One region of the Methylobacterium currus genome, then DNA from elsewhere that is predicted to be linked to it. Evidence: predicted binding sites of a transcription regulator. Region 1 holds the regulator's gene; each other region holds the start of a gene.

Region 1 (7,199 bases):
TCGCTCGCGAGCGAGGGCGTCTCGGCCACGGTCGACGCGCTGACCAGGCTCCTCACCGAGGGCAACCCGCTGTTCAAGAACGGCGAGCTGTGGCGCCCGCACCGCCCCGAGCGGCCGCAGAAGTCCGAGGGCGGCGTCCCGTTCCGCCTCAAGTCCGACTTCACGCCGGCCGGCGACCAGCCCCGCGCCATCGCCGAGCTGGTCGCCGGCGTGAAGGGACAGGAGCGCGACCAGGTGCTGCTCGGGGTCACGGGCTCGGGAAAGACCTTCACGATGGCCAAGGTCATCGAGGAGACCCAGCGCCCGGCCCTCATCCTCGCCCCCAACAAGACCCTGGCGGCGCAGCTCTACGGCGAGTTCAAGAGCTTCTTTCCCGACAACGCCGTCGAGTATTTCGTTTCGTACTACGATTATTACCAGCCTGAGGCCTATGTTCCGCGCTCCGACACCTTCATCGAGAAGGAATCGTCGATCAACGAGCAGATCGACCGGATGCGCCACTCCGCCACCCGGGCGCTCCTGGAGCGCGACGACGTCATCATCGTCGCCTCGGTCTCGTGCATCTACGGCATCGGCTCGGTCGAGACCTATACGGCGATGTCGTTCACGGTCAGCCTCGGCGAGAAGATCGAGCAGCGGCAGCTCGTCGCCGACCTGGTGGCGCTGCAATACAAGCGCATCCAGTCCGACTTCGCCCGCGGCACCTTCCGGGTGCGCGGCGACGTGATCGAGCTGTGGCCGGCCCACCTGGAGGACCGCGGCTGGCGCATCGGGCTGTTCGGCGACGAGATCGAGTCGATCTCGGAATTCGATCCGCTCACCGGCAAGACCATCAACACGCTCAAGTTCGTCAAGGTCTACGCCAACAGCCACTACGTGACGCCGCGCCCGACGCTGCAGCAGGCGGTCAAGGGCATCAAGGACGAGCTGAAGTGGCGGGTCGAGGAGCTGACCCGGATGGGCCGGCTGATCGAGGCCCAGCGCCTGGAGCAGCGCTGCACCTTCGACCTCGAGATGATCGAGGCCACGGGCGCCTGCAACGGCATCGAGAACTATTCGCGATACCTCACCGGCCGGAAACCCGGCGAGCCGCCGCCGACCCTGTTCGAGTACCTGCCCGACAACGCCCTCGTCTTCACCGACGAGAGCCACGTCACGGTCTCGCAGATCGGCGGCATGTACCGGGGCGACTTCCGCCGCAAGGCGACGCTCGCCGAATACGGCTTCCGGCTGCCCTCCTGCCTCGACAACCGCCCGCTGCGGTTCGAGGAATGGGACGCGATGCGCCCGCAATCGATCCACGTCTCGGCGACGCCGGCGAAGTGGGAGCTGGAGCAGACCGGCGGCGTCTTCGCCGAGCAGGTCATCCGGCCGACCGGCCTCGTCGACCCGGTGATCGAGGTGCGCCCGGCCCGCTCCCAGGTCGACGACCTCTTGGGGGAGGTGAAGGAGGTGGCGGCCGCCGGCTACCGCACGCTGGTGACGACGCTGACCAAGCGCATGGCCGAGGACCTGACCGAGTACCTGCACGAGAACGGCGTGCGGGTGCGCTACATGCACTCGGACATCGACACCCTGGAGCGCATCGAGATCATCCGCGACCTGCGGCTCGGCGCCTTCGACGTGCTGATCGGCATCAACCTCCTGCGCGAGGGCCTCGACATCCCGGAATGCGCGCTGGTCGCCATCCTCGACGCCGACAAGGAGGGTTTTCTCCGCTCCGAGACCTCGCTGATCCAGACCATCGGCCGCGCCGCCCGCAACGCCGAGGCCCGCTGCATCCTGTACGCCGACCAGGTCACCGGCTCGATGGAGCGGGCGATGGCGGAGACCGAGCGCCGGCGCAAGAAGCAGCTCGCCTACAACGCGGAGCACGGCATCACGCCCCAGAGCGTGAAGCGCAACATCGCCGACATCCTGGAGAGCGTCTTCGAGCGCGACCACGTCCAGGTCGATACGGGGCTGGCCAAGTCCGCCGTGACGGTGGGCCACAACCTCAAGGCGGTGATGGCCGACCTCGAGAAGCGGATGCGGACGGCCGCCGCCGACCTCGACTTCGAGGAGGCGGCGCGCCTGCGCGACGAGCTCAAGCGGCTCCAGGCCACCGAACTCGCCATCGCCGACGACCCGATGGCCGGACAGGCCGAGGTCGAGCGCGAGGCCGGCCGCTTCGGCGCCAAGCGCAAGCGCAGGGGGCCTGACTCCTTGGGGCCTGAATCCCTGAGCTACGGCCCCGGCGGCAAGGGTACCTCCGACGAGGGCACCCGCATCCGCGAGCCCGACCTCGACGACATGGGCCCGGGCACCGACCGCGAGGTGCCCTTCACCTACGCCGAACGCCCGACCGGCCGCTCGACGCAGGGCTTCCCGGGCCAGCGGCCGAAATACAAGGGGCGCAAGGGGCGGGGCTGAGGGGCGAGGGGAGCGCTCGTCGTGGAAGCCGCCCGGCCATGCCGAACCGGCTTCGATGGAGCCATTCCGGCTCCTCGTATGCCCACGCCCGTCGGCGAGAGGAGAGCGTCGGACGAAGTCGATCCTGGGTGCCGGCATCGTGGCGGTGATCCTGCTTCCCGCGCCCGTGCTGGCGCAGGCGGCGCAGACGACCGCCGCCGGCCTGCGGTTGCCCCAGGTCATTGCCGGCAAGTCCCCGGCGCCCGATGCCGGCAGGGACGTCGCCGCCGCTCCTCCGGCGCATGTCGACTCGCTGGCGGACGACGTCAACCGGCCGCTCTCCGCGACCGCGGAGCCGCCGCCCGACCCGCTCGTCACGCACCGGCCGGAGCCGGCCCGCCGATAGCGCCCGCGGAACGTCTCTCCGGCAGTGAGCCGGCCGGTTTTCCCCCGAGGACACGCCCGGTTTGCCTGTCCGACATCGCCCGAACTGGCCGGGTTCTCTCCCCTCTGCTGCGTTCGCGCGCCGCAGTGTCAGACCCGCTTGCGGAACACTTGCGGAACGCTTACCATGTTCGCGATTTGTTTCCGGAGCGCGCCAGCGCGGGGATGAGAGTGTCACATGCTCACGCGTAAGCAGTTGGACCTGCTCCGCTTCATTCAGCAGAGAATGCGCGAGACGGGTGTCCCCCCGTCCTTCGACGAGATGAAGGACGCCCTCGATCTCAAGTCGAAATCGGGCATCCACCGCCTGATCACGGCCCTGGAGGAGCGGGGCTTCCTGCGCCGCCTGCCGAACCGGGCCCGGGCGATCGAGGTGATCCGCCTGCCCGACACGGGGACCGGGCCGGTCGCGGCCGCATCCGGGGGAACCGGATCCGGCGCCGAGGTGGTGCGGTTCAACCCCAGCGTGGTCGAGGGCGGGCGCGCCCACGAGCCGAAGCGGCCCGCCGGCATCCCGGCGATGACGACGGCGTCGGACGAGAACGGCCAGTCGGTCAGCGTGCCGGTCATGGGCCGGATCGCCGCCGGCACGCCGATCTCGGCGATCCAGAGCCAGAGCCGCTCGGTGGCGATGTCGCCGGACTTCCTGGCCAGCGGCGAGCATTACGCCCTGGAGGTGCGCGGCGACTCGATGATCGAGGCCGGCATCCTCGACGGCGACCTGGTGGTGATCCGCCGCCAGGAGACCGCCAATACCGGCGACATCGTGGTGGCGCTGATCGACGACGAGGAGGCGACCCTCAAGCGCCTGCGCCGCCGCGGCTCCTCGATCGCGCTGGAAGCCGCCAACCCGGCCTACGAGACAAGGGTGCTCGGGCCGGACCGGGTGCGGATCCAGGGCCGGCTGGTGAGCCTGGTCCGGAAGTATTGAGGCGATCAGACAGGAAGGCGGGCCTGATGTCGGCCCGCTTCATGCTGCGCTCGGATGCCTCGCGAGCCGTCGGCGCCCTCAGGCTGGCCGGCTGAAGACGCGCGACGCCGTCGGAAAGCCGGCGGTTCCCTGCTCGTCGAGGCCGAGATTGGCGGCGAGAAGGTGGCGCGGCGCCTGGGCGAGCCAGAGCGCCAGCGACGTCTCGCTGTAGACGCCGCTGTCATGCACGCCGACGATCTCGGCCGTCTCTGTTCCGGTATTCTCGACGGAATGCCCGCAGGCCCGCGGGATGCAGGCGCAGTCGCCGGGGCCCAGCTCGGCCACGGCCAGGCGCTTGTCGGGCCCGAACAAGGTCACGCGCGTGCGCCCCCGCAGGACGTAGTGCCACTCGTTCGCGCCCGGGTGCCAGTGCGGGGTGTGGATCGCGCCGGGCGCGAGCCGGACGAGGAGGCCTGTCATCCCCGACGAGACCGGGAAGGCGGTCGCGGGCGCCACCCGCATCGTGCTGCCGGCGGCATCCACGATCGCCTCGCTCCCCGCCAGCCCGTAGCGATGCGACCGCGACGGCGCGAGGGGCCGCCCGGCGCGCGCGGCCGGGCCGTCGAGGGGCAGGACGGGCCCCTGCATGATGTAGGTCTCGCCCGGGGGAAGCGCCGCCAGCGTCGCCTCCGGCACGCCGAGAGCGTGGCCGAGGATCGCCGGATCGAAGCGGCTCATCCAGTCGGAGAGCCCGAAGGTGCCGTGCTCGCCGTAGAGGCCGTCGTCGAAGGCGAGGATCGCGTGGCACGGATCGGTCCCGAGGGTCTGGATCGCGTGGGCGTGGCCGCCGGGAAAGTACCAGGTGTCCCCGGGCGCGAAATTGACCACCTCCATCTCGCCTGCGGCGTCGATCACCGTCGCCTGGCAATGGCCGGCGACGATGTAGCCCCACTCGGCGGAGGTGTGCCAATGCATCTCGCGCACGCCGCCCGGATTGAGGAACAGATGCGCGCCCGCGATCCCGGTCGCGATGGGAAGCTGGCGCGTCGTGACGTCCCGGGCCCAGCCGCCCGAGGTCGCCTTGATCGGGCCGGCATCGAGCGAGATCGTGAAGGCGGGCGCCTCACCCGCCTTGCGGGGGATCGTGCGCAGGAAGGTGCCGGCGGGGGCGACGTCGGCGCCGGCCGCGTGACCGTCATCGGGGGCGGCGAAGGCTCCGCCGACGGCGAAGCTGCCGCCTGCGGCCAGGGTTCCGAGGAAGACGCGGCGGCTGGTCTGGTCCATGGGGCCCTTTCGACGAAAGGGCGCGAGATCGCGACGAGTCCTGATCGGTTGAGGCGCCCGCGCGCATGATCAGAGTTCCGGATCGACTTGGCGTCCTTCGTTTGGTGGACGCCTGGCCGGCGATGCGACTTCCGGATGGAAATTTCCGGAAGTCGATCGGCGCGCCAAAATCCGACAGGACTTGCGCTTCCTCAATGCGCGCTGCCCGTCGCGACGAACTTGAACAGGAACACGCCCGCGATCACCCACACCACCGGCTTCACGTCGCGAAAGCGGCCGGTGAGCAGCTTGATCACCGCGTAGGTGATGAAGCCGAAGGCGACGCCGTTCGCGATCGAGTAGGTGAAGGGCATCAGCAGCGCGGTGACGCAGGCCGGCAGCACCTCGGTCAGGTCGTCCCAGTCGAGATCGACCAGTTCGTGCAGCATCAGGCAGGCGACGTAGAACAGGGCCGGCGCCGTGGCGTAGGCCGGAACCGAGCCGGCCAGCGGCGCGAAGAACAGGCAGGCGAGGAACAGCACGGCCACGGTCGCGGCGGTGAGCCCGGTGCGGCCGCCCTCCTCGACGCCGGACGCGCTCTCGAGATACGCCGTCGTGCTCGACGTGCCGAGCAGCGAGCCGACGAAGATCGACGACGAATCCGCCATCAGGGCCTTGTCGAGGCGCTCCATCTTGCCCTCGGTGAGCAAGCCCGCCCGGTTGGCGACGCCCATCAGCGTGCCGGTGGCGTCGAAAAGCTCGACCAGGAAGAACACCAGGATCACGTTGAGCAGGCCGCCCGACAACGCGCCCTTGATGTCGAGGGCGAACAGGGTCGGGGTGATCGAGGGCGGCAGCGAGGCGACGCCCTGGAAGCTGTTGTCGGCCACGATGAAGCTCAAGGCCGTCACCGACAGGATGCCGGCGAGCAGCGCGCCCCGCACCTTGCGCACCGAGAGCACCGCGACGATCAGGAAGCCGAGGACGGCCAGCACCGTGCTCGGCTTGTGCAGGTCGCCGAGGGTGATGAAGGTCGCCGGGCTCGCCGCCACCACGCCGGCGCTCTTCAGTGCGATGATCGCGAGAAAGAGCCCGATGCCGACCGTGATGGCGATGCGCATCGAGCGCGGGATGCCCTCGACGATGATGCGGCGCAGGCCCGTCAGCGTGACGGCCATGAAGCACAGGCCGGAGATGAACACCGCGCCGAGCGCCGCCTGCCAAGTGTAGCCCATCTGGAGCACCACCACGTAGGCGAAGTAGGCGTTGAGCCCCATGCCGGGGGCGAGGGCGATCGGGTAATTGGCGTAGAACGCCATCACCAGCGAGCCGATCGCCGCGACGAGGCAGGTGGCGACGAACACCGCGCCCTTCGGCATCCCGGCATCGCCCAGGATGTTGGGATTGACGAAGATGATGTAGGCCATCGTCAGGAAGGTGGTGAGCCCGGCGAGCAATTCCGTGCGGATCGTGGTGCCGTGGGCCGAGAGCGCGAAGGTGCGCTCCAGAAATCCACCTGGGGACGATCCGCCCGGCCGGGTCAGGCCGTCGTCGCGCTTCAGGTCCATCGCTCCTCCTTGCCGCTGCGGGTCGCATCGCTGATCTGGCGGTAGATCCGGTCGGGCGCGAAGGGCGTCGCGGTCAGCCGCGCGCCGGTCGCGTCCCGGATGGCGTTGGCGAGCGCCGCCGCCACGGGGTTGAACGGGCTCTCGCTCATCGACTTGGCGCCGAGCGGCCCGATCCCGTCATGGGTGTCGGCGAAGATCACCTCGGTGCGGGGCACGTCGGCGATGGCCGGGATGTGGTAGGTGCGGAAGGACGGGGTCGCGACCCGGCCTTCGGCATCGATCCGGAGATCCTCGTAGAGCGCGGCGCCGAGCGCCTGGGCGACGCCGCCCTCGATCTGGCCGCGGCACTGCACCGGGTTCATCACCCGTCCGGCATCGGCGGCGTGGATGCTTCGGAGGATACGCAGCTCTCCGGTCCCGGGATGCACCGCGACCTGGAAGCCCTGGACGTTGAACGCCACCGAGCGCGGGGTGCCGTCGGCCTGTCCCAGAGCCTCCGCGGAACCGAGATCGGCGAGCGGGATCCGGGTGTCGCCCGCCGTGACGGCGTCGCCGTCGAGCCGGCAGGCGGCGGGATCGAGGCCGAGGCGCGCGGCGGCGCGCTCGCGCAGGATCGCGGCCAG
Region 2 (7,199 bases), 2.1 Mb from region 1:
GTCCTGGTCGGCGAACGAGACGCCGCCGATCAGCAGCGCGACGTTGAGCTTGTGGTTCGTGCCGTAGCGCTCGAAATTCTCCACGACCTGCGCGGCGAGCTCGCGCGTCGGCTCAAGGATGAGCGTGCGCGGCATCCGGGCCCGGGCCCGCCCCTGCTCCAGCAGGGTGAGCATCGGCAGCGTGAACGCCGCCGTCTTGCCGGTGCCGGTCTGGGCGACGCCCAGGACGTCGCGCCGCGCGAGGACATGCGGAATGGCTTGGGCTTGGATCGGGGTCGGCGTGGTGTAGCCCGCGGCCTCGACGGCCTGCTGGACCTTCTCGCTTAAACCCAGTTCGGCGAATGACATTCTGAAGAGAACCGTTGCGCGCGGGCGGATCAGGCCGGCGCGTAAGACACCGTCGCGGCAACGGCCGGGAGGCAAAGTCGTTTCGCAGCCTGTTCGCGCCGGCTGCGCCGGGGCGGGACGTTCACGCCATTGCTCCGTCGCGTCGGGCACGCGACCGCCCGCAGGACACGCCCGATGCGAGCCCTTTTGTCAAGTGCTGACCGGGATTTGTTCGGTGAACAGAAGCGCGCCGCCGGCCCTGCGCGCCGCCCGCCGTCACGGGCGCGACGGCACACCGCAAGGATCGAGCCGCGTCCGCGCCGCAGGCCCGGCGATCGATCCGGTGGTCTCGGGCTCGACGACGCCGCGCAGGGTCGCGACCGCCTCCCGGCCGGGTCCGGGGGCCATGCGCGCCGCCAGGAAGTGAGTGGCCGCCAGCGAGGCGGCGACGGCGAGCAAGGCGATCCTCCAGGTGCGCCGGAGCAGGGAAGGCGGCGCGCTCTGGTGCCCGGAAGCGTCCATGTCGGTTCCTCAGCGGAAGTGCTCGATCATACGATGGTGCCTCATGGTTAACGCTAAGTGACCGCGCTCATTCGATTTTTTGGATCAGCAGTCGCCGCCGATTCACGTTTCGTTGACGGGTGGCCGGGTAAACCCTGGCCTCGTTGCAGGAATGCGACAGACCGGGTGACCGACCGGGGATAGAAGCGCGCCGGCTCTCGCCAATCAGGACCAGTCAGAGAATGAAGAAGATCCTCCTCGCCTCCGTGGCCCTCGTCGGCCTGTCCGCGGCTGCCTCGGCTGCCGACCTGCCGCGCCGCGCGGCTCCCCCGCCGGTCTTCACGCCGGTGCCGGTCTTCACTTGGACGGGCTTCTACGCCGGTTTCAACGCCGGTTACGGCTTCGGCACTGACGACCGCCGCGCTGGTCCCGTCGTCGGGATCGACAACCGCACCGGCCTGATCGGCGCTGGTCCGGGCGGCGTCCCGGGCACCGCGGTCATCGCCTTCGGCGGCCGCAACAGCACCGACGGCTTCGTCGGCGGTGGCCAGATCGGCTACAACTACCAGTTCACCCCGGGCTCGGGCGTGGTCGTCGGCATCGAGGCCGACGCCCAGTACGTCGATTTCGGTCGTGACCGGAACCGCTTCGTCTCGACCTCGCCGCTCGCCGCGCAGCAGGTGTTCAACCCGAACGGCCTGTCGGGCCTCGACTACTTCGGCACCGTGCGCGGCCGTCTCGGCTACGCCTGGGACCGCACCCTCGTCTACGCCACCGGCGGCTTCGCCTACGGCTCGGGCGGCGGTCGCGACTTCGGCCTGCCGAACAGCTCGCGCGACGAGTTCCAGACCGGCTGGGTCGTCGGCGGCGGCGTCGAGTACGCTCTGCCCACCGACTCGTTCCTGAACTTCTTCCGCTCGTCGGCCGTGACCCTGAAGGTCGAAGGCCTGTACGTGAACCTGGATCAGGGCAACCGCAACAACGGCGCCTTCGCGGTGAACAACGCCGGCACGGTGATCACCACCTCGTCGCCGGGCGTGGTCGTCGTCAACCCGGGCCAGACCCGTCGCGACACCGAGTTCGCGGTCGTCCGCGCCGGCCTGAACTACAAGTTCAACGGCTTCTAGTCGTCGCACTCCGTCGCCCGACGGAGCGGAGCCCGGCCTCACGGCCGGGCTTTTCGCGTTCCAGAAGCGCTCCCTATCGCGGGAAGCTCCGTCTCGGACGCGCCGACCTGCAACGACGAAAGCCCGGCCGCTGGTGCGGACGGGCTTTCGTCACGTCGTGCTCGCTGCGGGAACGGCCGCGCCGTCCCCGGCGGATCTCATACCCTCGCGCCTTGGCATCGACACGTCGATGCCAAGGCGTCCGGCGCATCGGCGCCGACGCCCGTTCGGGCTTAGCCAGCGCCTTCGAACGGGTCCGTTCGAAGGCGCTGCGGTATCAGATGTCGAGCTCGATCTCGTCGGCGAAGACCGCGCGCTCGGAGATGAAGGCGAAGCGGGCCTCGGGCTTGTTGCCCATCAGCCGCTCGACCGTGTCGCCGGTGGCATCGCGTGCCTCCTCCACCACCTCGACCCGCAGGAGCGTGCGCTTCTTGGGGTCCATCGTCGTCTCCTTGAGCTGGCCGGGCATCATCTCGCCGAGGCCCTTGAAGCGCCCGATCTCGACCTTGCCCGACTTGAAGGTGGTCTTGAGCAGCTGCTCCTTGTGGCGATCGTCGCGCGCATAGGCGCTCTTGGCGCCTTGCGTCAGCCGGTAGAGGGGCGGCACCGCCAGGTAGAGGTGGCCGCCCTCGATCAGCTTCGGCATCTGCCGGTAGAAGAAGGTGATCAGGAGCGAGGCGATATGGGCGCCGTCGACGTCGGCGTCCGTCATGATGATGACCTTCTCGTAGCGAAGGTCGTCGTGCCGGTACTGGTTGCCGATGCCGCAGCCTAGCGCCTGGATCAGGTCGGAGAGGAGCTGGTTCGCCCCGAGCTTGTCCCGGCTCGCCGAGGCGACGTTGAGGATCTTGCCGCGCAGGGGCAGGATCGCCTGGGTGGCGCGGTCTCTCGCCTGTTTGGCCGAGCCGCCGGCCGAATCGCCCTCGACGATGAAGATCTCGGAGCCCGCGGCCCCGGCCTTCGAGCAATCGGCGAGCTTGCCCGGCAGGCGCAGCTTGCGGGTCGCGGTCTTGCGGGCGACCTCCTTCTCCTGGCGCCGGCGCAGGCGCTCCTCGGCCCGGTCGATCACCCAGTCGAGGAGCTTGTTGGCCTGGGTCGGCGAGGCGGCGAGCCAGTGGTCGAAGGCGTCGCGGATTGCCGCCTCGACGATGCGGGAGGCCTCCAGCGTCGCGAGCTTGTCCTTGGTCTGGCCCTGGAACTCGGGCTCGCGGATGAAGACCGACAGCATCGCCGCGCAGGTCGCCATCACGTCCTCGGCGGTGACCGAGGCCATCCGCTTGACCTGGCCGACCCGCTCGGCGTGGTCGCGCAACCCCCGCAGCAGGGCCACCCGCATCCCGCTCTCGTGGGTGCCGCCCTCCGGCGTCGGGATCGTGTTGCAGTAGGACGACGAGAAGCCGTCGTCGTTGGACAGCCACGCCACCGCCCATTCGAGGGAGCCGTGGCTGCCGGGCTTGGTGACCTTGCCGGCGAAGACGTTGTCGGCGACCAGCTCCTTGCCGTCGATCTCGCGGGCGAGATAGTCCTTCAGGCCGGCCGGGAAGCGGTGCACGGCCTCGGCCGGCACGTTGTCGATGCCGTCCAGCAGGGCAGGGGCGCAGCGCCAGCGGATCTCGACGCCGCCGAACAGGTAGGCCTTCGAGCGCGCCATCTTGAACAGGCGGCGCGGATCGAACTTGTGCTCGCCGAAGATCTCCGCGTCCGGATGGAAGCGCACCTTGGTGCCGCGCCGGTTCTGCACCCGCCCGACCGTCTCGATCGGCCCCTGCGCGTGGCCGCGGGAGAAGGTCTGCCGGTAGAGGGTCTGGTTGCGGGCGACCTCGACCTCGAGCACGTCCGAGAGGGCGTTCACCACCGAGATGCCGACGCCGTGCAGGCCGCCGGAGGTCTCGTAGACCTTCGAGTCGAACTTGCCGCCGGCATGCAGCGTGGTCATGATGACCTCGAGCGCCGACTTGCCGGGGAATTTCGGGTGCGGGTCGATCGGGATGCCGCGACCATTGTCGGTCACCGCGAGGCAGCCGCCCTCCTCCAGCTCCACCTCGATGAAGCTGGCATGTCCCGCCACCGCCTCGTCCATGGAATTGTCGATCACCTCGGCGAAGAGGTGGTGCAACGCCTTCTCGTCGGTGCCGCCGATATACATGCCGGGCCGGCGCCGCACCGGCTCCAGCCCCTCCAGCACCTCGATCGCCGAGGCGTCGTAGCCGGCCTCCGCCGCTTCCGCGGACGCGGGCACGGCGACGGGCTTCAGCCGCTTCGGCTCGGCCGACGGCTTGGCCGGCGGCTTGGCGCCGGGCGACGGGGTCCCGGGGGTCTTGCCCCCCGGACCGAACAGGTCTCGTGCGGCCTCGCTCACGCGACGGCCTCGCGGTGGGGGAAGGGCTCTGGCAGCATTCGAGGTCATCCTTTCCCTATACCGGAACAAACGCGGAACAAAAAGAGCCTTTGCGCGGCTTCGGGGTGTGGCGAACGGGCATGGGCGGGCGGCGCGGAATCGCCGCGCAGCAGAACCCGTACCAGAGTCACCGAGACGTAAACAAATTCCCTTAAAGCCTGGTGACGCGCGCGCTACCCCCCGGAACCTCGACTGTGACCGCCCGTTGTCCGGATGGCCGCTCCCGACGCCGGACGGGAGGACCGTGCCGCAGGAGCGTTCCGACGATGAAAGCCGTCACCCGCCACGCCCGCCATCTCTCCCTCGCCCGCGCCGAGCAGGCGGCCGGCCAGGCCTTCGGCTTCGCCGAGGAGGGCGTCGCCGCAGCCGCCCTCGGGTTCGGGCGCGTCACGATGACGGCGACCGGCGCAGCCGTCGCGGCGGCCTTCGCCGCGACCCTCGCCTGGGCGTTCTGAAGACCCCGCGCGCGGCCATCCCCAGCGACCGCCGGATCCGGCCATTGCCGCGGGCGAGGGCCGCCTTAGCTCCCGCTTCGCAGCGCGGCTTTCGCAGCGCGGAACTGGCTCGCGGAACCGGCCCGAATCCACCGAATTTCCTGAGCGGCGCCCCACGCCGTTCGCACACTCTTGCTTTCAAAGGATGGTGGCCCGATGCGGCGCGCCCACAGCATGCCATTCGGTGCGCAGATCGGACCGGAGGGCGTGCGCTTCGCCCTCTGGGCACCGACCGCGACGAACGTCGCCCTGGTGCTCGACGGGGAGGAGCATCCGCTCGACGACCAGGGCGAAGGCTGGCGCCGCCTGACGGTGCCGGGCGTGCGCGCCGGCGCCCGCTACGGCTACCGGATCGACGGCGACCTCGTGGTGCCCGATCCGGCCTCGCGCTTCCAGCCGGAGGACGTCTCGTCCTTGAGCGAGGTGGTCGACCCCGCTTCCTTCGCGTGGACCGACGGCGCCTGGGCCGGGCGCCCGTTCGAGGAGACGGTGATCTACGAGTGCCATGTCGGCACCGCGACGCCGGAGGGGACCTACGCGGCGCTGACCGACAAGCTCGACTCCTTGCGCGACCTCGGCGTCACGGCGCTCGAACTGCTCCCGCTCGCCGACTTCAAGGGCAGCCGCAACTGGGGCTATGACGGCGTGCTGCCCTACGCGCCGGATTCCGCTTACGGCACGCCCGACGACCTGCGCCGCCTCGTCGACCGGGCCCATTCCCTTGGCCTGATGGTCTTCCTCGACGTCGTTTACAACCATTTCGGCCCCGCCGGTAACTATCTCCACGCCTACGCCAAGTCGTTCTTCACCGAGCGCCATCAGACGCCATGGGGCGCGGGCATCAACTTCGACGGCAAGACCAGCGGCGAGGTGGTGCGGGACTACTTCGTCCATAATTCGCTGTACTGGATCGAGGAGTTCCACATCGACGGCCTGCGCTTCGACGCCGTCCACGCGATCCTGGACGATTCCGAAAAACACTTCCTCGGCGAGCTGGCCGAGCGGATCCGCAGCGCCGTTCCCGAGCGGCCGATCCACCTGATGCTGGAGAACGAGGCCAACCAGGCCTCGTGGCTGGAGCGGGACGGAACGGGCCAGCCGCGCTTCCACAGCGCGCAGTGGGCCGACGACACCCATCACGGCTGGCACATCCTGCTGACGGGCGAGGATTCCGGCTACTACGAGAGTTTTTCCGACAAGCCGGCCGCCCATCTCGCCCGCAGCCTCGCGGAGGGCTTCGCCTACCAGGGCGAGCCGTTCAGGACGCTCGATAATCACCCCCGCGGCGAGCCTTCGGGGCACCTGCCGCCGTCCGCCTTCGTCACCTTCCTGCAGAACCACGACCAGGTCGGCAACCGGGCGCTCGGCGAGCGCCTGAGCCACCTTGCCGATGCCGACAGGCTGGCGCTCGCCCGGGCCGGTCTGCTCTTGAGCCCGCAGATCCCGATGCTGTGGATGGGCGAGGAATGGTCGGCCTCGACGCCGTTCCTGTTCTTCGTCGACTTCGCCCCCGACGAGGAGCTGAACAAGGCGGTGCGGGACGGCCGCCGGCGCGAGTTCAAGAGCTTCGCGGCCTTCGCCGACGAGGAGAAGGCGAAGACGATCCCCGATCCGACGGCGGAAGCGACGTTCCGGCGCTCGAAGCTCGACTGGGCGGAGCGCGACCGCTCACCGCATCGCGAGATCCTGTCCGATACGACGGCGCTCCTGGCCCTGCGCCAGCGCGAGGTGGTGCCGCTGACCAAGACCGCCTGGCAGGGCGGTGCTTTCGCGCTGCCCCGGCCCGACGTGATCGACGTAACCTGGTCCTTCGCCGGCGGGACGCTGCGCTTCGTCGGGGTGTTCGGCGGTGAGCCGTACGAGCCGGGGCCGCTGCCCGGCCGCGTCATCTGGCGCTCGCCGTCCGTCTCGCAGGACGAGGACGGCGCCCTGGTCCTGCCCGCCTGGTCGGGCGTGTTCGTGAAAGAGGTGCGTTGAGATGGCCGTGACCGAGGATGTCGTCGCGCGGCTCGCCGATGAGGCGGGCATCGCCGCCGACTACACCGACGCCTTCGGCCGGCGCGTCGAGACCCCGCTCGCGGTGCGCCAGGGGCTGCTCGCCGCCCTCGGCCTCCCGGCCGGGACCGACGCGGAGGCGCAGGCGAGCCTGGACCGCATCCGCTCCTTGCGCCACGGCCTGGTGCCCCCCCTGGTGCCGGTCGAGGCGCGGCGCGGCGCACGGGTGCCGGTCCGGCCGGGAGGAGCGTCCGGCACGGTGAGCTGGCGTGTCACCGACGAGCGCGGCACGGCCCGCGACGGGCGCGTGGCCCTGAC
Region 3 (7,199 bases), 1.9 Mb from region 1:
GGGCCCGGGCCCTGCGCGACCTGCCGGCGCCGCCCGCGCCGGTGCTGCGGCCCGACGCGGCGGCGACCGCCCGGCGCCTCGCCGAGATCGGCCGCCGCCTCGCGGAGGCCGAGGCCCGGGAGATGTCGGCCCGCGACGGCCTCGCGGCGGCGGAGGCCGAGATGGCGGAGGTCCTGGCCTCGACCGGCGGGCGCTGCCCGGCCTGCGGCACGCCCGCTGCGCCCGCCTCCCTCCTCGCCGGCCACCGCCACGCCCGGACCGGGGAAGCGGCATGATCCTCGGACGCGAGCGGCTCGACGCCGCGCCGGTCGAATGCGCCGGCCTCCTCGTCATCGGCGATCCGCACGTCTCGTCGCGCCGGCCCGGCCGGCGCAAGGACCCGGACTGGCCGGCACCGGTCCTGGCCAAGCTCGAGCATTGCGTGGCGCTCGCCAACGACCGCGACCTCGCGCCCCTGCTGCTGGGCGACCTGTTCGAGCGGCCGGTCGAGCCGGACGAGAGCCTGAAGTCGCGCCTGATCCGGATCCTCAAGGGCTTTCGCCATCGCCCGCTCGCCAATGTCGGCAACCACGACATCCGCCACACCCGCCTGTCCGACGGCGACAGCCTGGCGATGCTGGCGGTGAGCGACGTCCTCGACGCGGTGCCGGAATCCGGCCCGGCGGCGCATTACCGGGTGGACGGACGGCTGATCGGACTCGGCGCCACGCCTTTCGGGCAGGCGATCCCGTCGGAGGCGCGCGGGCTCTTCCCGGGGGCCGATCACGTCGTCTGGCTCACCCATCACGACCTCGCCTTCGGGGCGGGCTATCCGGGCGCGGTGCCGCCGGAAGCGATCCGTGGCTGTGCCCTGGCCCTCAACGGCCACGTCCACAAGCGTCACGCCGCCGTGCGGATCGGCGACACGCTGTGGTTCAATCCCGGCAACATCACCCGCGGCTCGATCGACCTGATCGCCCACGTCCCGGCCGCCTTCGTGCTGTCGGGCGACCTCTCGCTCAGCGAGGAGCGGCTGCCCCACGCCGCGGACGTGTTCGACCTCACCGGCCGTCAGGTCGCCGCCGATGCCTCGCCGGAGGCGATCGGCCGGGTCGAGAGCGCCTTCGTCTCCCTCCTCCAGGCCGAGACCACCACCGACCTCGCGCGCAGCGACGACGGCGCCCTGATCCGCGAGGAGATCGAGGCGAAGTTTTCTCGCGATCAGACCCCGGAACCGGTGCGGGCGGCGATCCGCTCGCTGGTCGAGGCGGCGGTGACGAAGAGAGGGCTTTGAGGCGATTCGGTTTTTGGCGAAAGTGCCCACCGGCCCCTTTGGCATTCTTCGCCTCATCCCGAGGCTCGACGAAGTCGAGAACCCGGGATGACTTTGAGAGTTGCCGGTAATCGTGCCGGATCAACCAACGCGACCGGTCGAATAGGCTCTCAAAAGCCGAACGGATCCGGGTGCGGCAGTGCCCGCCGCCGCACCGGCGTCTCCGGCAGGATCGGCCGGCTGATATCCACCGCCACCAGCCCCTCGACGGCGAGGGCCAGCACCGCGGCAACGCCGTCCTGGGCGTTGATCGCCATGGCGGCGCACTCGACGAGGCGGCCGGTGCCGCATTCGTCGAGATGGTGCAGGATCCGCACCCGGTCGCCGGCGGAAACGTAGGTGCGGCGGCAGGCCATGATCAGGCGCACGGTCGAGATGCGCGGCTCGGCCCGCAGGGTCGCGGCGCTCTCGATGACGAAGCGGCGGCCGTCCTCCGCCACCATCGGCTCGCCCGCCACGTAGGCCGTGCGGAAGGGGTGACGCCCGAGATCGCCCTCGGCCACCACGTCGACGAGCAGGCCCGGCTCGTCGGTGCGCACCTGCTCGAAATCGGCGGCGTGCTCGACGATCGCGTCGCCGAGCGTCAGGCGAACCGGGGCCGGGGCGGCGCGCAGGCGCTCCACCGCCGGGTCGAGGGCGGCGATGGCGAGGAAATCCGCCACCAGGGCCGGGCGCGGCACCGCCGGCGCGAGGGTGGCGCCGCGCCGGGGCGGACCGCCTCGCACGGCGCTGCGGCGCTGGCCCGGGCGGTCGAGCAGCGTCGACGGATCGAGGAGGGCGGGGGTGCTCATGCGGGGCTCCGGGGCGGTGAGCGGCGTCGGTCCGCCGTCATGCCAAAGTTCTATAGCCGTGACTCTTTAGGAACATTTAGCGAACATACCCGTCCCCGGCAACGCCGCCGCAATCGTCGCCGTGACAGCGAAGCCGTTCCGGGCGGGGGATCGTCTGCGCCGGCGACGAGGCCGCGCGAGAGCGCGACACAACATCATTCGCCGACAGCGATTCTTCTGGCATCGGCATCGCGAAAACGCTCGCGCATCACCATATGCCGTGATAGAGAACAAATGTGGAACCGGCCGATTCCCCCGCCCGTCCGGAGCCGCTGTCAGCAGGTGAGATCGATCGAGATGAGTGCAACCACGGACAAGCAGATCGCGGACATCCTCGCCACCTACGGCGAGCCCCTGGCCGGCAACGTCTGGCGCGTGCAGGGCACGGCCGTGATCTATCACAAGGCCCTGGAGCGGATCGCCGTGCAGGCCCGCATCCGCTTCGACGCCCCGGTGATCGTGCGGGCGGAGCGGGACGAGGCGGTGATCCTGGTGACCGGCCACATGCCGGGCCCGAACGGCGACCGCACCGAGTGGTCGATCGGCGAGGCGCTGATCGGCGTGAACTACCGCGTCTCCGGCCGCCAAGCGGCCTACGTCTTCGCCATGGCGGAGAAGCGGGCCAAGGACCGGGTGATCCTCAAGCTCGCCGGCCTGCACGGCCTGCTCTATTCCGAGGACGAGGCCGACGAGTTCAAGGCGAGCCGGCCCGATCTGGTGGCGGCGAACTCGGCGGCGAACCAGTCGCGCAAGCCCGAGCCGATGCGCGAGCCGCGCGAGACCGAGGAGGCCGAGCGGGACACCGAGGCCGCGAACGATTCCGACGCGTCGCGCGCCGGGGAGGAGCCCGGCCGGGCCGAGGCCGCCTCGTCGGAAGCGGAGCTGACCGCCCGCATCGATGAGGCCCAGTCGATCAATGCGGTGACCGACCTGATGCTCGCCCCCGAGACGCAAGCGGCGCTGGCCGCGATGCCGCCGGGGGTCCGGGACGAGGTGCGCGAGCACGCCAAGGCCCGGCTCGTCGCCCTCGGCTGGCCGGCCCGCAGCAACGCCAAGTCCCGCAAGGCGGCGGTGGCGTGATCGCCGGCGCGGTGCCGCTCCCTGAGGGCCGTCCGTTCGCGCGGGCGGCCCTCATCGTCTGGCCGGATCACTCGCACCTGACCGGATCGTGACCGTGGACGGCAGGTGTTCGCGCTTGCCCTCGCGAGCCCCGCACGCATGATCGCGCGCCGGCGCGAACGGCGGCCGGGACGGGAGGAGACGCGATGGCAACGAGCGACGACGCGCGGGCGAGTGGATCGAACGATCTCGAGCAGCTCGACGGCCTGGTGATCCCGCCCTTCTCCCGGCGCGGCTTCGTGATGACGAGCCTGATGACCGGCCTCACGCTCGCCACCACACGGGTCGAGGCGCAGGCCATCCACACCGACGAGACCGGCATCGTCGCGGGCGAGGTGCGGATCCCGGTCGGCGACGGGCCGATGCCGGCCTACCGGGCGATGCCGCAGGGCCCCGGGCCGTTCCCGATCGTCCTGGTGGTCGAGGAGATCTTCGGGGTCCACGACTACATCAAGGACATCTGCCGGCGGCTCGCCAAGGCCGGTTACACCGCGGTGGCACCGGAGCTGTTCGCCCGCCAGGGCGACGTCTCCAAGATGACCGACGTGCAGGAGATCGTCCGCGAGGTGGTGTCGAAGACGCCGGACGCGCAGGTGATGGGCGACCTCGACGCCACCGCCGCCTGGGCGGCCGCCGAGGCCAAGGGCGATGCGGGCAAGCTCGGCATCACCGGCTGGTGCCGAGGCGGGCGCACCGTGTGGCTCTACGCCGCCCACAGCGCCAGCCTGAAGGCCGGCGTCGCCTGGTACGGCAATTTCGGCGGCAACCGCACCGCCATCCAGCCGAAGACCGCCGCCGACGTGATCCCGGACATCCGCGCGCCGATCCTCGGCCTCTACGGCGCCGCCGATACCGGCATCCCGGTCGCCGACGTCGAGAAGGCGCGCGTCGCCGCGAAGGAAGCGGGCAAGACCGTCGACATCGTGATCTTCCCGGACGCGCCGCACGGCTTCCATGCCGATTACCGCCCGAGCTACCGCAAGGGGCCGGCGGAGGAGGGCTGGGGGCGGATGCTGGCGTGGTTCCGCGATCACGGCGTCGCCTGATTTCTCCGAGGCGTTGCGGCGAGCCTTGCATTGCCGCAACACCTCGGGAAGGATGAACACAGGGTCCCGGGAGCTATGCAACCAGTGGGCCGCAAGCTCGTTCCCTGCACATGACCGAGTCCAGCGCCGCCGCGAAGACACAGCCCGTGATCCTGGTCGTCGAGGACGAACCGGAGGAGCGTTTCCTCGCGGCCACGCTGCTGGAGGAAACCGGCTTTCGCGTCATCGAGGCCGAGACCGCCGAGAAGGCCCTCGCGATCCTGCGCGAGCGCGGCGACGAGGTGAACGTCGTCTTCTCGGACGTGCGGACACCGGGCCAGATCGGCGGCTTCGAGCTGGCGCGGATCATCGGCGTCACCTGGCCGCGGGTCCACGTGCTGCTCACTTCCGGCGATGCCGGCGACCAGCCGAGCGACCTGCGCATGTCGGCCACCTTCATCCCGAAGCCCTGGCGCGCCCTCGACATCCTGACCCTGGTCGAGCAGGCCGCCGGCTACCACACCGGCGGCGACGCGCACTAACCGTCATCTTACCTCGAAGATCCCGTCGACCTCGACGCTCGCATTGGCCGGCAGGCTGGCGACGCCGATGGCCGTGCGGGCGTGGCGCCCGGCCGCGCCGAACAGCTCCGCCATCAGGTCGGAGGCGCCGTTGACCGCCTTCGGCACGTCGGGCCAGCCCTGGTTCACCTGCACGAAGCCGCCGAGGCGGTGACAGCGCACCACCCGGTCGAGATCGCCGTCGAGGGCGAGGCTCAAGGATGCCAGCAGGTTCAGCGCGCAGAGCCGCGCCGCCTCCCGGCCGGTGGCGACGTCGGTCACCGGCCCGGTGAAGCGCACCTCGCCCTCCCACTCGCAGATCTGCCCGGCGAGCCACAGGGTCGCGCCGATGCGCGAGAACGGCAGGAAGGCGCCGCGGGGCTCGGGCACGCGCGGCAGCGCGAGGCCGAGGGCGGCGAGCCGGCGGGCGGGCTCGCCGCGCAGGGTGGGGGCTTGGGTCATGGGCGCCTCGCAGGATGGGTGCGGGTCATCGGTTTCCGCCTGATCCGTTCGAGTGAGAATGGGGTACATCTCCCCTTTCCCACACGGGACGGGGGAGCCCGCGCTCTGTGCGTGTCGGGGTAGAGCAGGCGGAAATCGAATCAGTAACCGCGCGCGCCGGGGATCGGCGGCGGGACGACGAAGACGCCACCGGGCGAGGGCGGGGCTGAGGGCACGATGACCGGACCGTAGGATGGGGAGCCGTAGCGGTCGTCGCGTTCCGTCCGGAACCGATCGTCCCGCCAGCTTTCCGCCGCGCGGCGGTCGCGACCGTCCCGGTCGCGGCCGCGATCGACATCGCGATCCCGGTCGCGGCGCCGGGGCATGATCTCGCCCGGGTCGCGGCTCTCGTAAGCCCGTCGGTCGCGCCGGTCGCGATCCGGGAGGCCGTCATCGTCGTCGCTGCGGAAGCGCGGGGCGTCCGCATCGCGCCGGCCGTACCCGTCGTCGCTCCGCCGGACATGTGAGCGGTCGTCGTCCCACTGCGCCGCGGCGGGACAGGCGGACAGGCCGGCGAGCAGGGCCGCGGCGAGCAGGAATCTCATCGGGAAGGACCGTCCTCAGGAGGGGCGAATCAGGCGACGGGCTGATCGTCTCCCGCCGTATACTCGCGCCACAGCAGCACCAAGGCCGCCATCACGGCGGGCCCCAGGAAGAGGCCGAGCAGCCCGAAGCTCTCGACGCCGCCGAGGATGCCGAGCAGCACCCAGAGGAAGGGCAGGCGGGTGGCGCCGCCGATCAGGACCGGGCGGACGAAGTGGTCGGCCACGAAGGTGACGACGAGGCCGGCCGCCGCCACGACGATCGCCGCCGTGACGCCCCCTTGCGCGGCGGCGAGCAGGGCGGCGAGGCCGAAGGCCACGGGAGCGCCGAACGGGATCATCGCGGCAAGCGCCGTGAAGGCGCCGAGCAGGACCGGATGCGGCACGCCGGCGAAGTAATAGACCAGGCCGAGCAGAAAGCCCTCGCCGAGGCCGACCAGCACCAGCCCGTCCACGGTGCCGTGGACCGAGGCCGCCATCTGGCGCGCCACCCGCTCGCCCCGCGGGCCGAAGAGCCGGCGCGCCGCCGAGAGACCTTGCGCGGCGAGCGCCGGCCCGTCGCGGAACAGGAAGAACAGGGTCAAGAGCGTGAAGCCGAACAGCACCGCCCGGTGGACGATCTGGCTGCCGAAGGTACGCCCGAAGCCGACCAGCGACGAGTGGCTGATCGACTGGTCGACGCGCTTGAGCACCTCGGACGAGCCCTGCGGATGGCTGAGGTTCTCCTGCCACCAGGCCGAGACCTGGGCGGCGCCGTAGGGCAGGCGGGCGACGAAATCCGGCACCGGCCAGCCCTGCTCCTCGATCTGGCGCCAGAACGCGACCGCGTCGTGCGCTTCCCGTGCCGCCTGGATGGCGACGACGATCAGCGGCACCAGGATCACCAGGGCCACCGCCAGGGTGAGGAGGGCCGGCCACAGGATGTTGTGCTTGCCCGGCCGCTTGATCCGCACCAGCCGCTCGCGCAGGGGCCACAGGGCGATGACCAGGATCACCGCCCAGACCAGAGCTGGCAGGAAGGGATGCAGGATCCAGATGCCGAGGGCGCCGAGCGCCACGACGAGGGCGGCGCGGGCGAAGGCCGCGGTACCGGCCGCTTCAGGCGGCGGAGCGACCGGGGCGGGGCCGGTCGGAGGCTTCACGTGTTCCATGCCGGACTCATCCTCGCATCCGCGACACGGATGCGTCATCCGACCTGACCTAGGGCAGCGGCGCCCTCGCGGAAACGCCGCGCGGTTGCCGGCCCGCCCCCCCTCGTGTATGCGGGCCCCTCGACCGGGCCAAGGCCCGGTGGACCCTTTTTCGGGTAG

What was found. Region 1 encodes LexA, which represses DNA repair genes until DNA is damaged. Its sites were predicted from a motif close to TGTTCNNNNTGTGTTCNG; they were not measured.
Region 2: a site for LexA is predicted at 4,415-4,432, ahead of parE (DNA topoisomerase IV subunit B). Genes of this name have one in related genera too.
Region 3: a site for LexA is predicted at 2,172-2,189, ahead of DA075_RS09225 (trna delta -isopentenylpyrophosphate transferase). Genes of this name have one in related genera too.

What each region holds. Positions count from the first base shown of each region.
Region 1 is NZ_CP028843.1:121,270-128,468, reverse strand. Features, by position in the region: gene uvrB (excinuclease ABC subunit UvrB) at 1-2,412, shown strand, start outside; gene DA075_RS00580 (hypothetical protein) at 2,558-2,797, shown strand; gene lexA (transcriptional repressor LexA) at 3,014-3,766, shown strand; gene DA075_RS00570 (cupin domain-containing protein) at 3,845-5,029, opposite strand; gene DA075_RS00565 (NCS2 family permease) at 5,221-6,576, opposite strand; gene DA075_RS00560 (molybdopterin-dependent oxidoreductase) at 6,567-7,199, opposite strand, start outside.
Region 2 is NZ_CP028843.1:4,623,965-4,631,163, forward strand. Features, by position in the region: gene DA075_RS21470 (DEAD/DEAH box helicase) at 1-348, opposite strand, end outside; gene DA075_RS21475 (hypothetical protein) at 604-849, opposite strand; gene DA075_RS21480 (outer membrane protein) at 1,071-1,955, shown strand; gene parE (DNA topoisomerase IV subunit B) at 2,272-4,353, opposite strand; gene DA075_RS21490 (hypothetical protein) at 4,659-4,847, shown strand; gene treZ (malto-oligosyltrehalose trehalohydrolase) at 5,043-6,863, shown strand; gene DA075_RS21500 (malto-oligosyltrehalose synthase) at 6,865-7,199, shown strand, end outside.
Region 3 is NZ_CP028843.1:1,973,102-1,980,300, reverse strand. Features, by position in the region: gene DA075_RS09240 (AAA family ATPase) at 1-275, shown strand, start outside; gene DA075_RS09235 (hypothetical protein) at 272-1,273, shown strand; gene DA075_RS09230 (hypothetical protein) at 1,423-2,103, opposite strand; gene DA075_RS09225 (trna delta -isopentenylpyrophosphate transferase) at 2,440-3,222, shown strand; gene DA075_RS09220 (dienelactone hydrolase family protein) at 3,408-4,307, shown strand; gene DA075_RS09215 (response regulator) at 4,418-4,828, shown strand; gene DA075_RS09210 (RidA family protein) at 4,832-5,308, opposite strand; gene DA075_RS37020 (hypothetical protein) at 5,449-5,892, opposite strand; gene DA075_RS09200 (AI-2E family transporter) at 5,922-7,040, opposite strand.